3 regions of the Micromonospora humida genome follow, and region 2 is predicted to be linked to each of the others. Evidence: riboswitches for the same ligand, from Rfam matches in the RefSeq annotation. Region 2 holds a riboswitch; each other region holds the start of a gene.

Region 1 (5,873 bases), 760 kb from region 2:
CCGCGGCGGTGCCGGCCGGTCAGCGCGCCGCGACGGGAGCCCTGGTGCTCGGTGGGCTGGTCGGTGTCTGCGCCGGCACATACGGACTGCTCGACTCCACCGGATCCGGCTACCTGGGTCTGCCGATGCTCCTCACCGGCCTGGTCGTCGCCGTGACCGGAATGCTGTTGGCCGGTCGCCGGGTACGGCGTAGCCGCTACCGACCGGACCGGTGGCGTTCCGCCGAGCTGCTGGTGGCCGGATGTGGCATCGCCGCGGCCGCGTTGACGCTGCTCGCCGGCTCGGTCACCCCGGAGTTGCTCTATCCGCCGGTCAGTCCGCTGACCTGGCCCGAGGTGACGCCGCTGATGCTGCTCGCCGTCACCGCGGCGGCGGGGCCGGCGTGGCTGGCCCCGCCACCAACCGGGTCGCCGTCGACCCGACCACCGACGGCGGGCACATCGGGCAGCGCTGTCGCGGCACCTACCCGTACCGGCGACCCGGCCACGTCCGTACCCGGAGGTCACCCATGATCACCTTCGACCGGGTGACCGTCCGCTACAGCGACGACGGTCCACCGCCGCTGCGTGAGGTGAGCCTGCGGGTCGAGGAGGGCGAACTGTGCCTGGTCGCCGGTCGCACCGGAGCCGGCAAATCGACGCTGCTGCGGGCGATCAACGGGCTGGTGCCGCACTTCACCGGCGGCACCCTGCACGGCAGCGTCACCGTCGACGGTCGGGACACCCGCCGGCACCCGCCCCGCGATCTCGCCGACGTCGTCGGCGTGGTCGGTCAGGACCCGCTGTCCGGCTTCGTCACCGACACCGTCGAAGAAGAGTTGGCGTACGGCATGGAGCAGTTGGCCCTGCCTGCGGCGGTGATGCGTAAGCGGGTGGAGGAGACCCTTGATCTGCTCGGCATCGCCGAGCTGCGGCACCGGCCGCTGCGGACACTGTCGGGTGGGCAGCAGCAGCGGGTCGCGATCGGCGCGGTCCTCACCACCCACCCCCGGGTGCTGGTGCTCGACGAACCCACCTCCGCCCTGGACCCCACAGCCGCCGAGGACGTCCTCGCCGCCGTCACCCGGCTGGTGCACGACCTGGGTGTGACCGTGGTGCTTGCCGAACACCGCCTGGAACGGGTCGTGCAGTACGCCGACCGGCTGCTCTACCTGCCCGGCGACGGCCGGGTGGTCGACGGCGAACCGGCGGCGGTGCTGGCCGGCGTCGACCTCGCGCCGCCGCTGGTCGAGCTGGGCCGGCTGGCCGGGTGGACGCCGCTGCCGCTGTCGGTCCGCGACGCCCGCCGACGGGCCGGTGCCCTGCGCCAGCGGCTCGCCGACACGACTCCTCCCGACCCGCCGCCGGCTCCGGGCACGACCCCGGTGCTGGCCGCCCGCAAGATCGTCGTGCGGTATCCGGGCACCGTGGCCGTGGCCGGCGTCGACCTCGACCTGCACCGTGGCCGGGTCGTCGCGTTGATGGGCCGCAACGGGTCCGGCAAGTCGAGCCTGCTCTGGGCGGTGCAGGGCAGCGGTCCCCGCCACCGGGGCACCGTCACCGTCGATGCCGGCGATGGGCGGGACCCCGTCGACCCGAAGCAGCTGCCAGCCGGTCAGGCCCGCCGGCACGTCGGACTCGTCCCGCAGACCCCGGGAGACCTGCTCTATCTGGAGACGGTGGACGCCGAGTGCCGTCAGGCCGACCGGGAGACCGCCACGGCGGCCGGCACCTGCCGCAGCCTGCTCGACCGGCTCGCCCCCGGTCTGCCCGGCGACCGGCACCCCCGTGACCTGTCCGAGGGGCAACGGTTGGCGCTCGTGCTCGCCGTGCAGCTCACCGCCGCCCCACCGGTGGTCCTGCTCGACGAACCGACCCGAGGGCTGGACTATCTCGCCAAGCGGCAGTTCGTCGCCCTGGTTCGCGGGCTGGCCGCCGCCGGCCGGGCGGTGATGGTCGCGACGCACGACGTCGAGCTCGTCGCGACCCTCGCCGACCGGGTGGTCGTGATGGCCGAGGGGGACATCGTGGCCGACGGCACCACGGCCGAGGTCATGCTCGCCTCACCGGCGTTCGCCCCGCAGGTGGCCAAGGTGCTCGCCCCGGCGCCGTGGCTGACGGTCGAGCAGGTCACCGCCGTGCTGGGCCCGGCCCGGGAGCCGGCATGAGCGTGCTGCGGATCGCGCCGCGCACCGCCGTGGTGCTGGCCCTCGCCTCCGCCGCCGCGTTGGCCACCTTCACCTGGCCGTTCTTCATTCCCGCGCATCCCGAGAGCACCGCTCGCACGGGTGAGGCCCCGCTGGTCTTCCTCGTCATGCTGCCGGTGCTGGTGGCGCTCGTGCTGGCCGAACTCAGCTCCGGTGGCATCGACAGCAAGGCCCTGGCCATGCTCGGTGTGCTCGCCGCGGTCAACGCCGCGCTGCGTCCCCTGGGCGCCGGCACCGCGGGCATCGAAACCGTGTTCTTCCTGCTCGTCCTCGCTGGTCGGGTCTTCGGGCCGGGTTTCGGGTTCCTCCTCGGTTCGACGTCGCTGTTCGCCTCCGCGCTGCTCACCGCCGGGGTGGGTCCGTGGTTGCCGTTCCAGATGCTGTGCGCCTCCTGGGTGGGTCTCGGTGCCGGTCTGCTCCCTACGCGGTTACGCGGCCGGGCCGAGGTGGCTGTCCTGGCCGGCTACGGTGCGTTCGCCGCCTACGGCTACGGCCTACTGATGAACCTGTGGTTCTGGCCGTTCAGCCTTGGCGCGGACACTCAACTCTCCTACGTCGCCGGTGCGCCGGTGCTGGACAATCTGCACCGCTTCGCGGTGTTCACGGCTGTCACCTCGACGTTCGGTTGGGACACCGGGCGGGCGATCACCACGGCGGTGGCGGTCGTGCTGGCCGGCCCGGCGGTGCTGGCCGCCCTGCGGCGCGCCGCCCGGCGGGCCGCGTTCGACGCCCCGGTCACCTTCGCCGCGCCCGCGCCGCAGCCGGCACCGTCAACGGCCACGCCGCGACCCGAAACGCCGGTGGCGGCACCGCAGGACGTGCCGGGTCCCGCCGTAGGCGTGGCCCCGCCTGCCCGCCGAGGGCTGGATGAGCCACCCGCCACCGCCGAGGAGGGCGGGCAGGGAGGTGGGTCACATCAGGCCCCGCAGCGGCCGGCGGACTGACCGGTCGCGGATAGGCTGCTTCGTGGCGCTGGTTCGCCCGGACGTTCGTCACGCCTGGGCGTCGTAAGAGGGAACCCGGTGGGAATCCGGGACTGCCCCGCAGCGGTGAGTGGGAACGACCGCCGTCATCAGCACTGGGCCGCACGGCCTGGGAAGCGACGGCCAGTAGGAGATCCGGGATCCGGATCACGCCCACGAGTCCGAAGACCTGCCCGCGCTGCGCATCCACGAGGTGGGTGCGCTGCCGTCGACCTCGCGGGCGGGTCGGGCGGGTGATGCGCTGCGGCGTGTCCTCGACGTGCGTGCCGGCTGGTCGGTCGGTGTGCTTCCCGAGGACGGATGAACCATGCACGAGAGCACCACACTCACCGGCCGGCCCCCGTCGGCGTCACGGCTGACCCTGTCGCAGATCATGGACCAGCACCACACCAACCTGATGGGCACCGTCCACGGCGGTCGGATACTCAACCTCATCGACTCCGTCGCCGGAGTGGTCGCCGCCCGACACTCCGACGGGCCGGCGGTCACCGCCGCCATCGACGAGACCGCCTTCCTGCGGGCCGTACGCGTCGGCGACGTCGTGCACGTCGACGCCCGGATCACCTGGGCCGGCCGCAGCTCGATGGAGGTCGCCGTCAAGGTCAGCGCGGACCGTTGGGACCGGGCGGTGCCGCCGGTCGACGTGGCCACCGCCCACCTGGTGATGGTCGCCGTCGACGACGACGGTCAACCGCGCGCTGTACCGCCACTGTTGCCGGAGACCGATGGTGACCGGCGTCGTTACCGGGAGGCGCAAATCCGGCGGGAGCACCGGCTCGCTCTCCGGCGGGCGTTGCTCGACGGCGCAGAGGAGGGCTGAGTGGTGCTCGGACTGTCCGCGGCCACCCTGGCCGGCTACCTTGCCGCCATCGCCGTCCTCATGATCACTCCCGGGCCGGACATGATGTTCGTCCTGGCCAACGCCACCCGCTACGGCACCCGGGCCGGCGCGGTCGCCGCGCTCGGGGTCGCGGCCGGGGAGGCGGTACATGTGGCGGCGGTGGTCGGTGGCCTCGCCGCCGTGGTCTCCGCCTCGCCGGTGTTGTTCGCCGCGATCCGCTGGGCCGGGGCGGCCTATCTGATCTTCCTCGGGATTCGGGCCCTACGCGACGGCAGGGCGACGGCCGCCACCACGGCGGAGCGGAACAGCCGCGGTGGCGGGGCATTCCTCCGCGGGTTGGTGACCAATCTCCTCAACCCCAAGATGATCCTGTTCAGCGTGGCTTTCCTGCCGCAGTTCGTCAGCCCGGCGACCGGTAACGTCACGGCACAGTTGGTGCTCCTCGGTGCGATCTTCGTCGCGATACAACTCACCGTCGATGTCACTCTCGGCGCCGGGGCGGGCAGGTTCGCCGGCCGGGTGACCGACGGTCGGTGGTCGCGGCGGATCAGCCGGATCTGCGCGGTGGCCTTCATCGCCCTGGGTGTCCGCCTGGCCACCAGCGGATGACCGCGCTGTCCCACGGCTGGCCCCGGATCGGCGGCCCGCCGTGGCCCGGCCGGCGCTGCGCGGGGTCCCCATGCCCGTCGGGCGACACGGGGACCCCGCTGTCAGGCCGCAGCCGGCCGTGGTTGACCGGCGGTGTTCGCCACCACTACACCTCCGCCGCCGTCATCGCCGATGGCACGGCCCCGCCTGCCGGGGATCCGGTGGCCGACTACGTCCCCACCGGCCGGCCGGGCCACCGTCTCCCCCACGTCTGGCTCGACCCGGAACAGACCCGGTCCACCCTCGACCTGGTCGCAGGCGACGGTTTCATCCTGCTCGCCGGCCCGACGCGGCCTGGGCCTCGACTGCGGCCGAGCAGCAGAAGGTCGGGTTTCCACTGACCGTCCACCACCTCAACCGTGATGTCGCCATCTGCGCGAACGGTCTTCCTCGACCAGTGCGGCCTGCACGACACCGGTGGCCTTCTGGTGCGACCGGACGGCCACATCGCCTGGCACACCCCCACACGCCACCCGACGGCCTCCCCACCATGATGAACATCGTGCGATAGCCGCTGAAGGCCAGCGAAGGCACGCCCAGCAGGAGGAGATGAACGATGCGACAGCATGTACCGGGACGGATCGCCCTGGCGTTGCTCGCGGGAGCGGCGGTCGGGATCGCGCCGGTCGGCCCGGCGCAGGCGCACGTCTCGGTAAGCCCCGCCCAGGCCGCGCCAGGTGGATTCACCACCCTGACGTTCCGGGTGCCCAACGAGCGCGCCGAAGCGGCGACGACGAGCGTGCGCATCGTGATGCCCGAGGCCACGCCCATCACCTCGGCTGCGGTTCACAAGCTGGCCGGGTGGCGGGCTACCGTCGAGGACGGCCCACTCACCGCGCCGGTCAAGGTCGGCTCGGCAACGGTGACCGAGGCGATCACCTCGGTGACCTGGACGGCGGCAACCGCCGAGGACGCCATCGACGGCAACCAGTTCCAGGAGTTCAGTGTCTCCGTGGGCCCGTTGCCCACCACCGGCGACCGCATCGTGTTCAAGGCGCTCCAGACGTACGCCGACGGCGTCATCTCCCGATGGATCGAGGAACCCCAGGCGGGCGGGCCCGAGCCGGAAAACCCCGCCATTGTCCTGCGCCTGACCGAGGCGGCGGCCAGCGGTGTCGATGAACACGGGATGCCGATCACTGCGGCCCCACCGACGGCCGTCGGCGACCGCCCGGCCGGAGTCGCGTTGGCCGTCGCCGTGGCCGGTGTCGTCCTC
Region 2 (5,873 bases):
CCGATCACCGTGCACCTGGCGGTGCTGGCGGCGGTGGTGCTCGGCGGCACCCTGCTCGGGGCGCGGAACTTCCTGCCCGCCCTGCCCGCCTCCACCGCCGACGGTGCCGCGTCGGCCCGCCGGGGTGGTCTGCTCGCGGCCTGGCGGGAGCCGCGCACCCTGCTCATCGGCGCGCTGGTGCTGGTGATGGCGTTCACCGAGGGCAGCGCCAACGACTGGCTGGCGGTCGCCTTCGTCGACGGCTACGGGGTCAGCGAGGCCGCCGGGGCCGCCGTCTTCGGGGTCTTCGTCGCCGGCATGACCATCGGCCGGACCGCCGGCACCGTGGCCATCGACCGCTGGGGCCGGGTACCGGTGCTGATCGGCACGATCCTGCTGGCCGCCGCCGGCTCCCTGCTGGCGGTGCTGGCCGGCTCCGGGCCGCTCGCCGTCGTCGGGGTGGTCCTCTGGGGACTCGGCGCATCGCTCGGCTTCCCGGTCGGGATGAGCGCCGCCGCCGACGACGAGGAACGCGCCCCCGCCCGGGTCAGCGTCGTCGCGGTGCTCGGCTACACGTCGTTCCTGGCCAGCCCGCCGCTGCTGGGTCTGCTCGGCGACCACGTCGGCATCCTGCACGCCCTGCTGGTGGTGCCGGTGCTGCTGATTCCGACCCTGGCCCTGGTGCCGGCGACCCGTCCGCCGGCCGGTGCCGCGCCGCAGACACCCGCCGGCCCGATACAGAAAATCTAACAGTCGTCGGCCCCGGCCGGTATCGGGTGCGCGGCCGTTACGCCGGGCCACCGCCGCTGGCTAGGGTCGCCGGATGCCAACCGAGATCACCGCCGCAGCGGCGGGCCGCTGGACCCTGGGTGACCGCACCGTGCACCGGATGGGCTTCGGCTCGATGCGGATCACCGCCCACCCCGACCGGGACCGGGCGCTGCGCGTCCTGCGCCGGGCCGTCGAACTGGGGGTCGACCACATCGACACCGCCGCGTTCTACGTCTCGCCGGGCGGCACCCTGAAGGTCGGCACCGGCCCCGCCAGGTACGCCACCGAACTGATCCGCGCCGCGCTCGCCCCGTACCCGGAAGGGCTGGTCGTCGCCACCAAGGTCGGCTTCCGGGACGACCCGACGACCGGCCTGCACGAGGAGGCCAGCCCGGCGCAGCTGCGCGCCCAGGTGGAGGAGAACCTGCGCCGGCTCGGCCGCGACCACCTCGACCTGGTCAACCTGCGGATCGTCAAGCGGCCCGCGCCGGACTCCGTGGCCGAACGCTTCGGCGCGCTGGCCGAGCTGCGCGACGCCGGCCTGATCCGGCACCTGGGTCTGTCCAACGTCCGCCTCGACCACCTCGACGAGGCGCAGACCATCGCCCCGGTGGTCTGCGTGCAGAACAACTACGCGCTGGACAACCGCGGCGACCAGGACGCCATGGTCCGCGAGTGTGGTGCCCGGGGTATCGCCTACGTGCCGTTCTTCTCCCTGACCGGCGGCAACCGCGAAGGCGGGGCCCGCACCGACCACGGCGCGGCCGTACACGCCGTCGCCCGCGCCCACGACGCCACCCCGCAGCAGGTACGCCTCGCCTGGACGCTGCACCAGGGCCCGCACGTACTGGCCATCCCCGGCACCGGTGACCCGGCCCACCTCGCCGAGAACGTCGCGGCCGCCGCGCTGCGACTCACCCCCGACGAACTGGCCGCCCTCGACCGGCGGTGAACGGGCCGCTCAGCCGGCTGTCACCGGGTTCGCAGCGCCCTTCCAGGTGGGGGTGCTCCACTGGAGGGACGCCGAGGAGAGGACGGGCAGATGGGCTGGTTCAGCCGACGGACCCGGGCTGACGAGGGCATCCCGACGAAGCTCGACCGGGAGGCCACCCGGGACGACCTGACCGCGCTGGCGGACTTCGTGGCCGCCCACCGGGGGGTGGAGTTCTATCTCGAACCCGAGACGACCGCCACCGACACCACGGTGGTGGCGATCGCGCACGACGGGGAGTGGATCCGCCGCCGTACCGGCTCCCCACGTACGGCGGCGAAGCTGGCCCACCGGCACGCGGTGCCCCTCTACGAGGCGGCGAAGACCGGATACCCGGAGCGGATGCGGGCCTGGAACCGGGCCCACCCCGAGCGTCGCCTCCGCTGACCCCGCAGCCGCGCGTGCGGCGTGGCGGGGTGGTGGCCCCCGTGGGATGTCGGCCCGTGGGATGTGGGTCCGTGGGATGTGGGTCCGTGGGGGTGCGGCCACGGCGGCGGGTGCGACCGCCGGCCGCCCCGGTCGCCTGCCACTGCGGGGCAGGGGTGTGGGGGTATGTCGTCGCGGGCCCTTTCGAGCTGATGACGGCGACGGATCGGCCCCGCCGGGTGGGACGACCCGTACCGCCAGGTCGGGGGTGGCCGGGGTGGCGCGGCACCGGATGGGCCTGTGACCGGAGGGCCTGCGGCACCGGAGGGGGCGGCCCCGCGGCACCGGGCCGGGGCCGCCGCCCTCAGGCTGCCCCGGCCCCGGCGTGTCGGGGGGCCCTACCCGGCGCGCCAACCGTCCGGTCAGGTCGGCCGTGCCGGTCCCGAGTCGTTGACATCATCAGCTCGACAGCGTGCGAGAGAGGTGTCCCGACCGACCAGGGCCGTGCCGCCCGGATCAGCTCCGTGCCGCCCAGTTCCGCGCCGTCGCGGGGCCGGTGGCCGCCGTTGACCTCGGGGTGAGGAGTGTGGCAGCATTCGCGGCCTGACGGCAGTGAAGGAAGTCGGTGCGATTCCGACGCGGTCCCGCCACTGTCACCGGGGAGCGATCCCCCCTCGTGGGTCACGACCGTGCGTGCACGGTTGGAAGGCCGGGGGTGAGCGTCGATCCGGGAGCCAGGATACTTCGGCCGTCGGAGAACCCCAGGGCGTGGACACCCGAGGAGGACCCGATGACGCACAGCGTCACTGCCGACCCGATCACGGTCGGTGATTTCCGCATCACCGTCGAGCCCGCGCCGCCGCGCGCTCCCACCTCTCCCACCGTCGCCGGCCGTCGCCGGGGCGGTCGGCCTGCCACGTACCGCTGACGGCCGGTCCGGGTGCCCCGCCGCCGGCGGGGTACGTCGGACCTCCGCCGCCGCTGACCGGCGTCCCTCCCGCCCCGCTCGGCCCGGCCCCGTGGTCGAGCCGGACGTCACTCTCCGGAGCCGAACGTGCGCATCCTGCTGCTGTCCACCGCCGACACCGATCTGCTCGCCGCCCGCGCCAGCGCCGCCGACTACCGTCTCGCCAACCCCACCCGGGTCGACGTGGCCGCCGTGCCGGCCCTGCTCGACGGTGTCGACCTGGCCGTCGTACGGCTGCTCGGCGGGCGGCAGGCGTGGCCGGACGGCCTCGCGGCGGTGCTCGGCTCCGGCGTCCCCACGATCGTGCTCGGCGGCGAGGCGGTGCCCGACGCGGAGCTGATGGCGGCCTCCACGGTGGCCTCCGGGGTGGCCACCGAAGCGCTGTCCTACCTGGTCGAAGGGGGCGCGGACAACCTCGCCCAGCTCGCCCGGTTCCTCTCCGACACCGTCCTGCTCACCGGTGAGGGCTTCGACCCGCCCACCCCCACCCCGCCCTACGGCATCCTCGACCACCACCGCCCGTCCACCCCGGTCGACGGGGCGGACCCGGTGGCCGGACCGGCCGGGCGGCAGGACGGCGGCGGGCGGCCCACGGTGGGGATCGTGTTCTACCGGGCGCACGCGCTGGCCGGCAACACCGGTTTCGTGCAGACCCTGGCCGACGCGGTCGACGCGGCCGGCGGCGAACCGCTGCCGATCTTCTGCGGATCGCTGCGCGGGCTCACCCCCGGCGACGGGCCGCTGGACCTCTTCGCCCGCTGCGACGCGCTCGTCGTCACCGTCCTCGCCGCCGGGGGGACGGTCGCCGCCGACGCCTCCGGCGGGGGCGACGAGGACGCCTGGGACGTCGGCGCGCTCGCCGCCCTCGACGTGCCGGTGATCCAGGCGCTCTGCCTGACCAGCACCCGGGAGCAGTGGGCGGCCAGCGACGCCGGGCTGTCCCCGCTGGACGCGGCCATGCAGGTGGCCATCCCCGAGTTCGACGGTCGGATCGTCACCGTGCCGTTCTCGTTCAAGCGGATCGACGCCGACGGGCTGTCGGTCTACGCCGCCGACGCCGAGCGGGCCGCCCGGGTCGCCGGGATCGCCGTCCGGCAGGCCCGGCTGCGCCACCTGCCCAACGCCACGAAGCGGGTGGCGGTCGTGCTCAGCTCCTACCCGACGAAGCACTCCCGGGTCGGCAACGCCGTCGGCCTGGACACCCCCGCCTCGGCGGTCCGGCTGCTCGCCGCCCTCGCCGACGCCGGATACCACCTCGGCGACGCGCCGCCCCCCACCGACGGGGACGCGCTGATCCACGCGTTGATCGCCGCCGGGGGCCACGACGTCGAGTGGCTCACCCCGGAACAGTTGGCCGCCGCCGAGGCCCGGGTGCCGGGGGACACCTACCGGCGCTGGTTCGACCAGGTGCCGGTCGACCTGCGGGACCGGATGCGGGAACACTGGGGTGAGCCACCCGGCCAGCTCTACACCGACGACGGGGACATCGTCCTGGCCGGGCTGCGGTTCGGCAATGTCACCCTGCTGATCCAGCCGCCGCGCGGCTTCGGCGAGAACCCGATCGCCATCTACCACGACCCCGACCTGCCACCCAGCCATCACTATCTGGCCGCCTACCGGTGGCTGGCTGCGCCGGTCGCCGACGGCGGCTTCGGCGCGGACGCGGTGGTGCACCTCGGTAAACACGGCACCCTGGAATGGCTGCCCGGTAAGGGACTCGGCCTGGCCGCCGACTGCGCCCCCGACGCCGTCCTCGGTGACCTGCCGCTGGTCTACCCGTTCATCGTCAACGACCCCGGCGAGGGCACCCAGGCCAAGCGGCGGGCGCACGCCGTCGTGGTCGACCACCTGGTGCCCCCGATGGCCCGCGCCGAGACCTACGGCGAACTGGCGAAACTCGAACAGCTGCTGGACGAGTACGCCACCGTGCAGGCCCTCGACCCGGCGAAGGTGCCGGTGGTCCGGGGGCAGATCTGGGAGTTGGTGCGCGCCGCCGAACTCCACCACGACCTGCACACCGAGGCGATGCCCGCCGCCGACGACTTCGACGACTTCGTGCTGCACCTCGACGGCTACCTGTGCGAGGTCAAGGACGTGCAGATCCGCGACGGGCTGCACATCCTGGCCGGGGTGCCCACCGGTGAGGCCCGGGTCAACCTCGTCCTGGCCGTGCTACGCGCACCGCAGGTGTGGGGCGGCAGCCGGGCGCTGCCCGGCCTGCGGCAGGCCCTCGCCGCCGGCTACGGCCTGGACGAGCAGGCGCTGCTCGCCGAGCCCGGGGCGCGGGTGGCGGTGCCGACGGCGTTGACCGACGTCGTGGACGGGCCGGCGGTCACCGCCGCCGACGCGGTGGACCTGATCGAGGGGCTGGCCCGGCGGCTCGTCCTCGGCATGGAGACCCTCGGCTGGGATCCGGACCGAGCCGACCCGGTGGTCGCGGAGGTGACCGGTGGGTCCTGCCCCGACGCCGCCGAGGTGCTGCGGTTCGCCGCCCGTGAGGTGGTGCCCCGTCTGGACCGCACCACCGACGAGATCACCCACACCCTCGGCGCGCTCGACGGCCGGTTCGTGCCGCCCGGACCCTCCGGGTCGCCCACCCGGGGGCTGGTCAACGTGCTGCCCACCGGCCGCAACTTCTACTCCGTCGACCCGAAGGCGATCCCCAGCCGCAACGCCTGGGACGTCGGGGTCGCGCTGGCCGACTCGCTGCTCGCCCGCTACCTCGCCGACACCGGGGAGTACCCGCGGTCGGTCGGGCTGACCGTGTGGGGCACCAGCGCCATGCGTACCCAGGGCGAC
Region 3 (5,873 bases), 750 kb from region 2:
CCAACCAGTCCGCGCCCCGGCGGGCGGCGTCGGAAGCGCCGGCGGCACCGGAGTCAGCGGCAGCCAGCAACGCCTGCACGGCCATCGCCGTGGAATCGACGTCGAGGGTCGCGCCCGGCTGCTCGTCGCAGGACGGCGACGGGCCGTCCGCGGTGTCCGGGTAGAGCCGGAAGCCGCCGGCGGCGCACTGCTGCCGGACGAGGAAGTCGACGGTGTCCTGCGGCAGGTCACCGCTGCGGGCCAGACCCAGCACCGCGAAGGACTGGTCGAAGGTGTTGCTGGCGTCCGGTCCACTGTCGGCCGTGGTGCGACTGGTGATCCGTCCCCGCTGGTGACCGGCGTCCGCCCCGGCCAGCAGGGACAGCGTCACCGCCCGCAGGTCGTACCCGCCGAAGTCGGTGGGGTCGGCGCCGGCGGCGGACGCGACGTAGAGCAGCTTCGCGGTCGCCCCGCCGTCGGTGAACCCCTCGATGCCCCAGTCGTCGTAGCTGTTGTAGGACCGGACGTGCGCCGCGACCTGCCCGGTCGCCGCCTGACGCGTCGGCGCGGACCCGCTGGTGGCGGACATCGCGATGATGCCGTCGATGGTCAGACCCCAGTCCTGACCACCGAACGGCCCAGGCAGCGTGCCGTCGGTGAACTCACCGGCCAACCACGAGGTGGCGTCACGCGCGGCGGCGGCATCAGCCGGGGCGGGTGCGGCCACCCCGGCCAGGGGCACCGCGGCCGTGACGACGGTCGTCGCCACGATCGCGCTGAGGCCGGTGGCGAGACGCCGGGACAAAAGCATGGGATTGCCTTTCGCAGAGCGGTCGGTGAGGCCTCCGGAACACACCCCCGGGCACGTCACCCCGCTCCGCATGCTGCGGTGAGCGGGGTGAACGGACCGTCGACGGCAGCCCGGACCTCACCCTGTAGACCTCGACAGTGGAAGCCGCTCGTCCCGGGCGGGGCATTCCGGCTCGCGAGAGGACCCCTCGCTCACGGTTGCGGGTCAGCGCCGGCTTCTACCGGCTTCCCCCCACACGGGACGTATGCAGTTGTGTACCCGGCGCACCGGATGCCGACACGGTACCGCCCTGGCGTCGCAGGACGCCAGGGCGGCCGCCGACAGCCGACGCGCCGGTCACAGCAGGGATGCCGTCAGGATCAGGGAACAGCGATGCTCGGCGCTGCGCCCGCCCCGAACGACCAGCCCTCGACACTGCCCGGAGCCGGGTTGTAGCTGCTCGCGCCCGAGGAACTGTAGGACCACGACCCGCCCGCCGGGGCATGCCAGTACGACCAGTAGGCGGTCGCCGGCGGCGTGTTGACACACGGCTCGGTCGCGGAGGTGGGCTTGCCGTTGATCCGGCAGACGAACGCCAGACCCCAGCGCGAGGTGCCGGTCACCGTGAAACCGGCCCCCTGCAGGGCGGCCACCCCGGTGGCCGGGTCGCCCAGGGCACACGCGACCTGCACGCCCCCGCCGAGCGCGGCGAAGTCGACCACGACGGTGACCCCTGTGGTGCCGGTGCAGGCGGCGGCGTGCGCCGCCTGCGGCGCGGGCTCCACGGCGGTCAGGGCGACGGCGGCGACGGCAGCGGCCACCAGCCCGGCCAGCCGCACGCGGACGATGGATTGGAGACGGAACACGTGTCCTCCCGGGTTCAGGTCGGCGCGACAGGTCATGGACAGGTGAGGACCGGTGCGCCGGAACCGGCGGCCGCAGCGGAGAGCGTGGCGTAGCCGTCGCCGGTCAGGCCCAGGACGGCCTGGCCGGTGGCGCGGGTGGCGGTGGCCGGGTCGAAGGTGCCGCCGTCGAAGTCGACCGCGCCCCGGTCGGCCGGCGCTGCGCCGCAACCCACCTGCAGGCCGACCAGGTACGCCCGTGCCCGCAACCAGGCCAACGGCCGGTGGCCGGCGCGCAGCGCCTGCGCGGCGAGCCCGGTGCTGTTGGCGTTCGGGACGCCCGACGAGTCGGCGAAGCTGCCGTTGGCGCCCTGCACCGACACCAGCCAGTGCAGCCCGGCGGCAGCGTCGGCTGGGCGGCCCGCCGCCTGGAGCGCCTGCACCGCCAGTGCGGTGGCGTCCACATCGGAGGTACACACCGGCTGAGCGGGCAGCAGCGGGTATCCGCCGTCCGGGCAGCGGGTCCCGGCCAGCCAGATGGCGGCGGTCGCGGGCACACCGTGCGCCGTGCGGTCCAGGGCGAGGATCGCGAAGGACTGGCTGAACGCATTGCTGTAGTTGCCGTACGCGGACCGGTCGGTGAACCGGCCACTGGGCGATTCCAGGCCCCGCAACCGGGCGATCAGGTCGACACCGCCGACGTCGGTCGGGTCGCCCCCGCGAACCTGCACGGCGAGGGCGAGCTTCGCGGTCGCACCGGCGTACGCCTCGGTGCCGCCGTCACCGACGTAACCGTCGCGGATGTCCGGTCGGGTGACCCAGTCCAGTGCCTGCGCGCCGAAGTCGTCGGCGACACCGGCGGCGGCGAAGGCGAACACCGTGTCGAGGGTCAACCCCTGGTCGGGGTAGGCGACGCCGTCGAAGACCACCTCGAATCGTTCACCGTCGACGAGTTGCCGCGCGAGCCAGCCGGCGGCGGCCCCGGCCCGGTCGACGCCGGGGTGCGCGGGTGCGGCGGTCGCAGGTGTGGCGAGGGTGAGAGCGGCGAGTACGCCGCAGAACAGGGCGAGCAGGCGGTGCCGGCTCAGGCGGACGACCATCGGAAGCGCCTTTCCGGCCCGGCGGTCGTCAGAACCCGGACGATCGCCACCGGCAGGCAGGATCGACCGGCCTCCGACCCGTGGGCCACGACGGGTGGGGAACGGAAAACCACGCGTGCGGCGGGTATTCGGGCTCGCCGTCAGGGGTGTCTGCCACCTCGACGACCTACCGTTGCGGGCCAGCGCCGGACTTCGACCGGACTTCCCCCACGCACACACGTTGATGGAGTTGTCGCGACAGTCTGATCGCCCTCGACAGTGGATGTCAATGCGCCATCGCGCGAACACGCTTGGTGATAACCGGCGTTGCGGCGTCCTCTACGGACGACAAGCGCCGTACCCCCACCAGCCGACACGAATGCGGTCAGCACCGGCACATTGACTCACCGCATCGCCCCCGGTGCGCAACGCCGCGGCCCGAAGCACCGCCGCATCGGGACCCGACGCGATATCGTGACACCGCAGTCGGTCCGCCACGCCACCACGTGGCGGCGCAAGAGGGAACCCGGTGCGAGACCGGGACTGCCCCGCAGCGGTGAGTGGGAACGACCGCCGTCATCAGCACTGGGCCCGCACGGCCTGGGAAGCGACGGCCGGTAGGCCTGAGCACGACGCCCACGAGTCCGAAGACCTGCCCGCTGCCCACGTGCACCCGCACGCGGAGAGCTCGGCGACCTTCGAGGGCGGGTCGACCATCGCCGACAGCACGACATCCGGTGCTGCCTGCGACCGCACCGCTCCCAGCCGAGTTCGACGACTCGGCACAAGGAGACCCCGATGCAAGCGCCACCAGCACAACGACCCCGTCCGTCAACGTACGGTGCCGTGACCCCCGGCACCGTCGGCATGCCAGCCGAACGGAACGGCCAGTGACTAGGCCCGCCGCACCACGTCGCATCAGAATCGATGACGAAGATGTCGTCGTCCTCCCGGCAGCGGACTACGAACGTCTCGCCTCCACGCGACGGCAACTCGGCGCACGCGAAGCGCGAAACCGCAGCCTGACCGACCAGGTGAACACCCTGAGCACACTGCTGGCCGACATCCGGCGCATCGTCGACTCGACGCCGCAGTGCTGTGCGACCCACCGCGACGCCGACAGCCGGATCCGTGACCTGCTAGATGCCCAGCGGATCCCGCGACCGCAGGGCTCGCCCACACCGACGCCATGAACCACCGCGACACCCACCCGGACGCCGCCCGGCACGCGACGGCATCATCCTGGGCCGCCCGATCCTGCCGGGCATGGGGTTCGCGCGAACGACTCATCCGCTCCGGGCGGACCCCAGGGGGAGTCCGCCCGGACCGGCCCGTTCAGCTCGCGCGGACCTCGGCGGCAGCCGCGACGAGGTGTCGGAGGGACGCCTCGACCTCGGCATAGGTGCGGGTCTTCAGACCACAGTCCGGGTTGACCCACAGCCGTCGGGCGGGCACGGCCGCAACGGCCCGACGGAGCGCGTCGACCACCTCGTGGTGCGGTGGGACGCGGGGCGAGTGGATGTCCCACACCCCGGGGCCGACCCCCCGGCGATAGCCGATCGCGGCAAGGTCGTCGAGGATCTCCATCTTCGAACGCGACGCCTCGATGCTGGTGACGTCCGCGTCGAGCGCGTCGATGGCGGTGATCACCTCACCGAACTCGCTGTAGCACAGGTGGGTGTGTATCTGGGTGTCGTCGGCGACGCCGCCGGTGGCCAGCCGGAACGCGCCGACCGCCCAGTCCAGGTACACCTTCTGGTCGGCCCGACGTAACGGCAGGGTCTCCCGCAGGGCAGGCTCGTCGACCTGAATGATCCGGATACCGGCGGCCTCCAGGTCGCGGCACTCGTCGCGCAGCGCGAGCGCCACCTGGTCGGCGGTGTCGGCCAATGGCTGGTCGGTCCGGACGAACGACCAGGCCAGGATGGTGACCGGCCCGGTGAGCATGCCCTTGACCGGACGGTCGGTCAGCGACTGGGCATAGGTGGACCACGCGACGGTCATCGGTGCCCGGCGGGCCACGTCGCCGTGGATGATCGGCGGGCGGACGCAACGGGACCCGTAGGACTGCACCCAGCCGTGCGTGGTGGCGGCGAAACCGTCGAGTTGTTCGCCGAAGTACTGGACCATGTCGTTGCGTTCCGGCTCACCGTGCACCAGCACATCCAGGCCCAGCCGCTCCTGCAACCGGATGACCTGCTCCACCTCGGCGCGCATTCGCTGCGTGTAGCCGGCGTCGTCGAGGGTGCCGGCGCGGTGCGCGGCACGGGCCCGGCGCAGCTCGGCGGTCTGCGGGAACGAACCGATCGTGGTGGTCGGCAGGTCCGGCAGCCCCAGCCGTTCCTGCTGGCGGGCGGCCCGCCCGGCGTAGTCGCCACGGTGCCGGTCGGTGGGGCGCAGCGCCGCCAACCGGCCGCGCACGTCGTCGTGCCGCCACGCCGGCGGGGCGGGCGGCAACGGGGCCGGCAGGCTGGTGGTGCCGTCGCGCAGCGCACGCCCGAGCAGGACCACCTCGTCGACCTTCTGCCGGGCGAACGCGAGCCGCGCGGACAACTCCGGGTCGAGGGAGGTCTCGGCCGACAGATCGACCGGCACGTGCAGCAGCGAACAGGACGTGGACACCGCCACGTGATCGGCCAGCCCGGCGACCGTGGCACCGGCGGCGACGGCCGCCCGCAGATCCGTGCGCCAGATGTTGCGCCCGTCGACCAGGCCGGCGACGACGGTCGTGCCGCGCAGGGGACCGGCGGCGGCGAGCCGGCGCAGGTTGCCCGCACCGGCGACCAGGTCCAGGCCGATCGCCTCGACCGGGGTGTCCAGCAACGCCGGCAGCGCGTCGCCGAGGTCACCGAAATAGGTGGCGACGAAGATCCGGGGACGGTGGGGCAGCTCCCCGAGACGCCGGTAGGCGTGCCGCAGGCCGTCGATCTCGGCCGTGGTGCGGTCCGCGACGTAGGCGGGTTCGTCCAGTTGGACCCAGGCCACGCCCGCGTCGGCCAGGGTGGTGAGGATCCGGGCGTACGTGTCGACCAGGTCGTCGAGCCGGGCGAACGGATTGTCGCCCTTGGCCAGCAGCAGGAAGGTGGCCGGACCCACCAGCACCGGCCGGGTGGTGATGCCCAGGTCACGTGCCTGCGCATACTCGCTCAGCGCCTTCGCCGGGTCCGCCGCGAACACGGTGTC

The links. Region 2 has a riboswitch for cobalamin ahead of cobN (cobaltochelatase subunit CobN). Riboswitches for the same ligand answer to the same signal wherever they lie in the genome.
Region 1: it holds a riboswitch for cobalamin, as region 2 does, so the genes downstream of both, JQX11_RS03640 (acyl-CoA thioesterase) here and cobN (cobaltochelatase subunit CobN) in region 2, are expected to answer to the same signal.
Region 3: it holds a riboswitch for cobalamin, as region 2 does, so the genes downstream of both, JQX11_RS03605 (peptidase) here and cobN (cobaltochelatase subunit CobN) in region 2, are expected to answer to the same signal.

What each region holds. Positions count from the first base shown of each region.
Region 1 covers NZ_JAFEUC010000001.1:885,146-891,018, forward strand. The annotation lists gene JQX11_RS03625 (CbiQ family ECF transporter T component) at 1-512, shown strand, start outside; gene JQX11_RS03630 (ABC transporter ATP-binding protein) at 509-2,146, shown strand; gene JQX11_RS03635 (ECF transporter S component) at 2,143-3,129, shown strand; cobalamin riboswitch at 3,142-3,359, shown strand; gene JQX11_RS03640 (acyl-CoA thioesterase) at 3,476-3,988, shown strand; gene JQX11_RS03645 (LysE family translocator) at 3,989-4,618, shown strand; gene JQX11_RS03650 (YcnI family copper-binding membrane protein) at 5,214-5,873, shown strand, end outside.
Region 2 covers NZ_JAFEUC010000001.1:126,607-132,479, reverse strand. The annotation lists gene JQX11_RS00590 (MFS transporter) at 1-729, shown strand, start outside; gene JQX11_RS00585 (aldo/keto reductase) at 803-1,702, shown strand; gene JQX11_RS00580 (hypothetical protein) at 1,793-2,128, shown strand; cobalamin riboswitch at 2,723-2,852, shown strand; gene cobN (cobaltochelatase subunit CobN) at 3,162-5,873, shown strand, end outside.
Region 3 covers NZ_JAFEUC010000001.1:876,990-882,862, reverse strand. The annotation lists gene JQX11_RS03615 (prenyltransferase/squalene oxidase repeat-containing protein) at 1-790, opposite strand, end outside; gene JQX11_RS03610 (SCO2322-related protein) at 1,150-1,671, opposite strand; gene JQX11_RS03605 (peptidase) at 1,668-2,711, opposite strand; cobalamin riboswitch at 2,814-2,942, opposite strand; cobalamin riboswitch at 3,161-3,364, shown strand; gene JQX11_RS03600 (hypothetical protein) at 3,581-3,883, shown strand; gene metE (5-methyltetrahydropteroyltriglutamate--homocysteine S-methyltransferase) at 4,026-5,873, opposite strand, start outside.